Regions from separate parts of the Megasphaera vaginalis (ex Srinivasan et al. 2021) genome, predicted to be linked through region 3. Evidence: riboswitches for the same ligand, from Rfam matches in the RefSeq annotation. Region 3 holds a riboswitch; each other region holds the start of a gene.
The links. A riboswitch is a leader RNA that binds a small molecule or an ion and turns the genes downstream of it on or off. The one in region 3 is predicted to bind S-adenosylmethionine.
Positions count from the first base shown of each region.

Region 1 (2,268 bases), on a different contig from region 3:
GCCGCATGGGATTTGCCGTTGCCAAAGCGGCCATGCTGGCCGGCGCCGATGTGACTCTCGTCGCGGCTCCGTCAGCTTTGCCGGCGCCGTTAGGCGTGCATCGCATCGATGTCGGCACGACACTGGAAATGCAGGCCGCTTGCGAGGAGATTTACGATTCCGTCGATCTGGTCGTCAAGGCAGCGGCAGTTGCCGATTATCGCGTTGCCAGGCCGGCGGAAAATAAAATTAAGAAATCGTCGGAAACGTTGACTGTGGAACTGGCTAAGAACCCTGATATTCTGTATGGGTTGGGACAGAAAAAAACGCATCAGGTACTGATCGGTTTTGCCGCTGAAACGACCAATGTCATCGAATACGGTATGGGTAAGTTGAAGAAAAAGAACCTCGACATGCTTGTTGCCAATGATGTCAGCGTCGCCGGCGCCGGGTTTCAGGGGACGACGAATATAGCGACCTTTTTGTTCCCTGACGGGCGCAGCGAGGCGATGGAAATGATGAGCAAGTTTGAATTAGCGCAAAAGATCATCAGCGCCGGCGCCGCTTTGGTCGCTGCGAAAGAAAGCGCTGAGGCGTAAAATAAAAACGTGGAGGCGAGGATACTTTAGGCAAGCCGCAAAGTGTCCTCGTCTGTGTCGTTTGACGAGACTGGAAGGCATGATTTTCATGCGCTTGCGATATAGGAAAACGACGGCGATCTATTGCTTTTTTTTCGTCCTTATTCTATAATACTAAGTACCGTAAATTACATATGTTCCATCAAGAGTCGGCAGAGGGATTGGCCCGATGACGCCGCAGCAACCTTCACTATTGAAAAGGTGCTAATTCCAACAGTGCTTTCACTGGAAGATGGGTAACAAGAACCCCTCTTTTGCAGAGGGGAATTTTTTTACAGGAGGAATGGTAATGGTAAAAAATCGTGAATTTTTCACATCCGAATCCGTAACAGAAGGACATCCCGACAAAATAGCTGACCAGATTTCCGACAGCATTCTGGATGCCATTTTGGCAAAAGATAAACATGCCCGCGTAGCCTGCGAAACGCTGATTACCACAGGAATGGTGCATGTCGTAGGAGAAATTTCCACCAATTGTTATGTCGATATTCCCCATATTGTCCGTGAGACGATACGCGGCATCGGCTACACCCGTGCCAAGTACGGTTTTGACTGCGATACCTGCGGTATCCTTGTCTCTTTGGACGAACAATCTCAGGATATTGCCATGGGCGTTGACGAGGCCCTTGAAGCCAAGGCCGGCAACGGCGAACAATTCGACGCCATCGGCGCCGGCGACCAGGGCATGATGTTCGGTTATGCGACCAATGAAACGGACGAGTACATGCCGCTGCCGATCTCACTTGCTCATCGTTTGGCTCGTCGCCTGGCAAAAATCCGCAAGGAAGACGTGCTGACCTATCTTCGTCCTGACGGCAAAACGCAGGTCACCGTCGAATATGAAGACGGCAAACCCGTACACATCGACACGATCGTCATCTCGACGCAACACAGTCCGGAAGTGACGCGGGAACAGATCGAAAAAGATCTGATCGAAAATGTCATCAAACCGGAAATTCCCGATGGACTGTTCGATGAAAAGACAAAGCTCTTTATCAATCCGACGGGCCGTTTCGTCATCGGCGGTCCGCAAGGTGATTCCGGGCTGACTGGACGCAAAATTATCGTCGATACCTACGGCGGTATGGCGCGCCACGGCGGCGGCGCCTTTTCCGGCAAGGATCCTACGAAAGTGGACCGTTCCGCTGCTTATGCCGCCCGTTATGTGGCTAAGAACATCGTTGCGGCAGGTCTTGCCGATAAGTGCGAAATCCAGCTCGCTTACGCCATCGGCGTGGCTCATCCCGTCTCGATCCATGTGGAAACGTTCGGTACCGGTCACGTCGACACGGACACGATTGTCGCCTTGATCCGCAAACACTTCGATCTGCGTCCGGCAGGCATCATTGAAATGCTTGATTTGCAGCGTCCGATCTATAAGCAGACGGCCGCTTACGGCCATTTCGGCCGGAACGATCTTCATCTGCCTTGGGAGCAGCTGGATAAAGTGGCTGTACTTCGCAGTGAAGCTGGTTTATAATTATCATATCGTACGGTCAAAGGGAGACGAGAGTCTCCCTTTCTTTGTTACCGGGAGGAATGAAAATGATTGCTGACATTATTATCAACATTACGGCAAAACGATTGCAGCAAACGTTCTCGTACAGCGTGCCGCCGTCGCTGCGGCTCCGTGTAGGGGACCGCGTTCTCG
Region 1 covers NZ_AWXA01000025.1:33,574-35,841, forward strand. The annotation lists gene coaBC (bifunctional phosphopantothenoylcysteine decarboxylase/phosphopantothenate--cysteine ligase CoaBC) at 1-578, shown strand, start outside; SAM riboswitch class I at 754-856, shown strand; gene metK (methionine adenosyltransferase) at 907-2,097, shown strand; gene priA (replication restart helicase PriA) at 2,163-2,268, shown strand, end outside.
Region 1: it holds a riboswitch for S-adenosylmethionine, as region 3 does, so the genes downstream of both, metK (methionine adenosyltransferase) here and HMPREF1250_RS01615 (methionine ABC transporter ATP-binding protein) in region 3, are expected to answer to the same signal.

Region 2 (2,268 bases), on a different contig from region 3:
CAACGCTTCAAGCAACGCATAGATAACGACCAAATAGGTCGCCCCTCTATATGCACCGTCATTGGGAATGACCTTGGCAAACGTCCCCAAGACCATTAATGCCAGTACGGGCGGATAGGAAATGCTGTAGATCCACCCGATATACGTAACGATGCCGTCAACGCCCAAAAGCGCCGTTGCCGCCGATACCGCCGCCGTCACGATAACGAAAAAACGATACGACACTCTTCCCGCCGACAGCGCGCTGAAAAAATTGGCGACAGCCGCAATTTGCCCTACAGCCGTCGTCAGACAGGCGAGAACGACAGCTATTCCCATAGGTATCATGACCCAGCCGCCGACGCGCTGAATAATGGCGACAAGTAACGCGGCACGGCCAAGGGACTGTTCATAATCTCCGCTGACACAGGCCCCCATATAAAGAAGACTGCCATAAATAACCAGAAGCAGAATAACCGTAATCAGGCCGCACAACACCATCGCTTCATTGCGCGATTTCCGCGTCGTATACCCCTTGGCCTCGACGGCACCGATAAACAAGGAAGCCATGATGAAGCTGACCAGAACGTCACCGGTATTATATCCGCCCAAGAAAGCATTGACAAAAGCATTCTCCACAACGGGATCTGCCGGCGTCCCCAAGGGAAAAAAGATGCCAGCCGCACCGACAACAATGAGGATCAACGCCAATATCGGAGTCAAATATTTGCCCATCTTATCAAAAACGCTGCCTTCATCAAAGGTAAAAAAATAGGCGACGGCAAAATAAATCAGCACGCCGGCAGTAAAAGGCAGATCGGGAAAATTCCCCTGTACGCCAAGCTGAACGGCCGTCGCGCAAGTCCGCGGAATGGAAACAAAGGTACAGATAATCATTAGCAACGTTAATAAGATATGATACGTGTGCTTGCCGACATGTGCCGTAAGACGCCGCACATCACCGCACCGGTTAATAACCAGAAGCGCAAACACAGGCAACAGAATGCCTGACAAGGACAGCCCGAGCAGTGCCGGAAGAAAAGCGGTCCCGCTGCTCAAGCCCAACTGCGGCGGAAAAATAAGATTGCCGGCGCCGAAGTACGTCGCAAAAAAAGCAAATCCGAGAATAAAAACGTCTCGTAGCCGCACCGTTCGGCCGGCAAGTGTTTTCGTTTCAATCATGACGATTCCCCCTAACGAATGATTGCACAAAAAAATGCGTCATCATAACGATGACGCACCTGCAAAACCCCTATTGTCATCTGTCGCCATCACCGTGGCGCTGGAATTGGCACCTTTCCTTCCGGAAGGTTGCCGCAGCGTCGTCGGGCCAGTCCCTCAGCTGCTCTAGATGCATATTGTAATGAGACTTCTTCACTATATACCGAAAATACTCCCCCGTCAAGCCTATCCTTTTCCGTGCACGTTCTCGCACCAGCCGTTTCCCATGACCAAAATGTGGACAACCGGCTCAAAACATCTGTAAAAAATGGCGTAATTACGCCATTTGTACAATTCTTCACACAAATTTTACCCTTTTCAGGATAACTTATACACAAAATCACAACACCTGTACACAGCCATTTCGCCTCCCGTCAAGATTCCGCCTTATCCTCTCCAATATGCGAATAGCAGGAGATAAGCCACGGCTCTTTCCGCCTGGAGATATCTGAGTTATCCACAATTTAAGCGGTATCTCGTCTCGAAAAGAAGGAGAAAAAGCGGCGAAAAACAGGGCATTTAAAGACTATACACAGACAGGCGCCAAGATTGTATGTAATTTGTGCATAACATATGGCATATGACGAAAAGAATCAATCTACCTTGCGGCTCCAATCAATATGCACACCCAGTTCCATCCAGACCTTCGCCAGCGCCAATCGCATCGTTTCCCAACTGGCGACAGGCCGTTCTTTGATCGTCTCGAAAAAAGACAGATCGACATAGTTGTGAAGCGTCTGGCAGGTCGTCAGGTACTCGTAAACCTTTCGGTTGATCTCGTCATTACAAAGATGAACCTGTACGGTCCGTGTATCTGCATCGTATTGAATATACCCGTTATCATTCGTTCCCGTATGCGCAGCTATTTTGTATATGGCCATCGTAAAAAACCTCCTTCAGTTGCTGACTGTTTATTTTCTCGTCTCTCTATCTTGTGATAATTCCCAAAGAAACCCCTTCATGATCGCTTGTCTGCCGAACCGTTCCTGCAGTCTGTCGATCGCCGCCGTCACCTTTTCCTGTGTTTCCGCATCGTCAGAAAAAAGATCGCCCTGTATTTGCAGCGGC
Region 2 covers NZ_AWXA01000009.1:3,631-5,898, reverse strand. The annotation lists gene HMPREF1250_RS02915 (branched-chain amino acid transport system II carrier protein) at 1-1,161, opposite strand, end outside; SAM riboswitch class I at 1,235-1,337, opposite strand; gene HMPREF1250_RS02910 (hypothetical protein) at 1,794-2,081, opposite strand; gene HMPREF1250_RS02905 (DNA polymerase IV) at 2,112-2,268, opposite strand, start outside.
Region 2: it holds a riboswitch for S-adenosylmethionine, as region 3 does, so the genes downstream of both, HMPREF1250_RS02915 (branched-chain amino acid transport system II carrier protein) here and HMPREF1250_RS01615 (methionine ABC transporter ATP-binding protein) in region 3, are expected to answer to the same signal.

Region 3 (2,268 bases):
AGAATAATAAACGGCACGGAACGGACAATATTGACGACAGTGCCGAGAATACGATTGATGAAACTGTTTTCCAGAATATGGCCTTTCGATGAAGTGACCAAGGTGACGCCGAGAGGGATGCCGATCAAAGAGCCGATGAACGTCGCTACACAAACCATGAATACCGTTTCTTCTATGCCTTGCGTCAGTAATTTAATGATTTCCGGGGACATAACCTAAAACCTCGCTTTCAATGGGTAATTCCTTGATGTATGAAAATGCTGCCGTTTGTGTTTCCATGTCGCCCATAATGACGATGACGAGATACCCGAAGGGCTCGTCCTGGATATAGTCGATGTCGCCGTAGAGGACGCTGACGGCGGCATTTGATTTTTTGGCGATATTCATCACGACCGGATCTTTCGTAATCTCGCCTTTGAAGCGAAGGCGCACGAGCATATTGCGGTCAGGCGCCGGTTGGTCGCTGATGCCCATTTTACGGATTCCCTCGGGGATTTCCGTATTGATAACGGATTTGACGAAGTCCTGCATCGTTTGTGATTGCGGGGCCGTAAAAATATCGACAACCCGCCCTTGCTCTTTAATAACGCCGCCTTCGATAACGGCGACGCGGTCACAGATTTCTTTAATGACCGCCATTTCATGCGTGATCAGGACAATCGTAAGGTTCAGGCTTTTGTTGATATTCTTCAACAAGTCGAGGATCGATTTCGTCGTTTGCGGATCGAGGGCCGATGTGGCTTCATCGCAGAGGAGAATTTTCGGATCGCTGGCCAGGGCCCGGGCGATGCCGACGCGTTGTTTCTGGCCGCCAGATAATTGGGACGGATAATTGTATTGGCGGTCCGTCAGGTCTACGAGATCAAGCAATTCATCGACCTTTTTTTTGATCACCTCTTTTGAGGCTCCGATCAATTCGAGGGGGAAAGCAATGTTGTCAAAAACCGTACGTGAAGACAGGAGATTAAAATGTTGAAAGATCATGCCGATGTTTTTTCTTTCCCGGCGCAACTGGCTGTCGTTCATTGCCGTCAGCTCTTTGGTATTGATAATGACTTTGCCGCTCGTCGGTTTTTCCAGCATATTGATGCAACGCACCAACGTTGATTTACCGGCGCCGCTCTTGCCGATGATGCCGAATATCTCGCCGTCTTCGATCGTCAGATCAATGCCGTTTAAGGCGGTGACCTTCGCCTTGCCGCCGTAAGTTTTGGTGATATTTTCCAGGATAATCACGGTATCAGCTCCTTAAAACACAGTTTGTAAAATAAAAAAAGCCGTCAACAGTTGACGGCGCACCAGAACTAAGCTCATGTCATCTGTCGGAATCTCCGATGGAATTGGCACCTTCCCGAGTGGGGGTTGCCGCAGCTTCATAGGGCCAGTCCCTCTGCTGCTCTGGATGAACAGTATATTATGCTGTTGCCGTTTATCTTATCATGAACGGGAAATGATGTCAAACGGGAGTTGCCGTTTATTGCAAAACTTTCACAGCAGGAATTTGCATGTTGCTGTTGAATATATAAAATATAAGGGGAAATACGGTGCAAGCTTTATTTCCTTTATGAAAGGAAGGGATTTTTATGGCAGCAGTTGTAAGAGGTAAGAATATTGAAATTACTCCGGCATTAAAGGAGTACGTACTGAAGCATGAGAAAAAGGTTACCAAGTATTTCGATAGCGAAGTGAATTTGCAGGCCGTTCTTTCTATTGAAAAAGACACTAAAATTGCTGAACTTACAGTCAAGGTCGACGGCGTCGTGCTGCGGGTTGTAGAACGTAATGACGATATGTATGCCGCAATTGATCTCGGCTTTGACAAGATCGTGCGTCAGATCCATAAATATAAGACAAAAATTGCGCGCCGCATGAAGGGCGATTCCTTCCATGCCGCGTTGGTAGAAGGTCCTGACGCTCCGGAAGAAGAATTTGAAGTTGTCAGAACCAAGAAATTTGCCGCACGGCCGATGGATGTGGAAGAAGCGATTCTGCAAATGAATCTCATCGGTCATGATTTCTTCGTTTTCCTCAACTCTGACACGGATACGATCAGTGTGGTCTATAAACGGAAACATGGTAAATACGGACTTATTGAGCCGGAATTCTGAGCAGTTGATCCCTTGCCTTTGTGGCAAGGGATTTTTTTTGCAAAAAAACATGCTTCTTAAGTATATGTGTATAGTTGACATAGGTATTAGCTATGTTTTCGTTTTGCTTGTATACTGAAAGCAAGATGGAGATAGTAAGATTGAAGGAGAGACAATGAAG
Region 3 covers NZ_AWXA01000007.1:85,787-88,054, forward strand. The annotation lists gene HMPREF1250_RS01610 (methionine ABC transporter permease) at 1-212, opposite strand, end outside; gene HMPREF1250_RS01615 (methionine ABC transporter ATP-binding protein) at 193-1,236, opposite strand; SAM riboswitch class I at 1,314-1,409, opposite strand; gene hpf (ribosome hibernation-promoting factor, HPF/YfiA family) at 1,584-2,108, shown strand.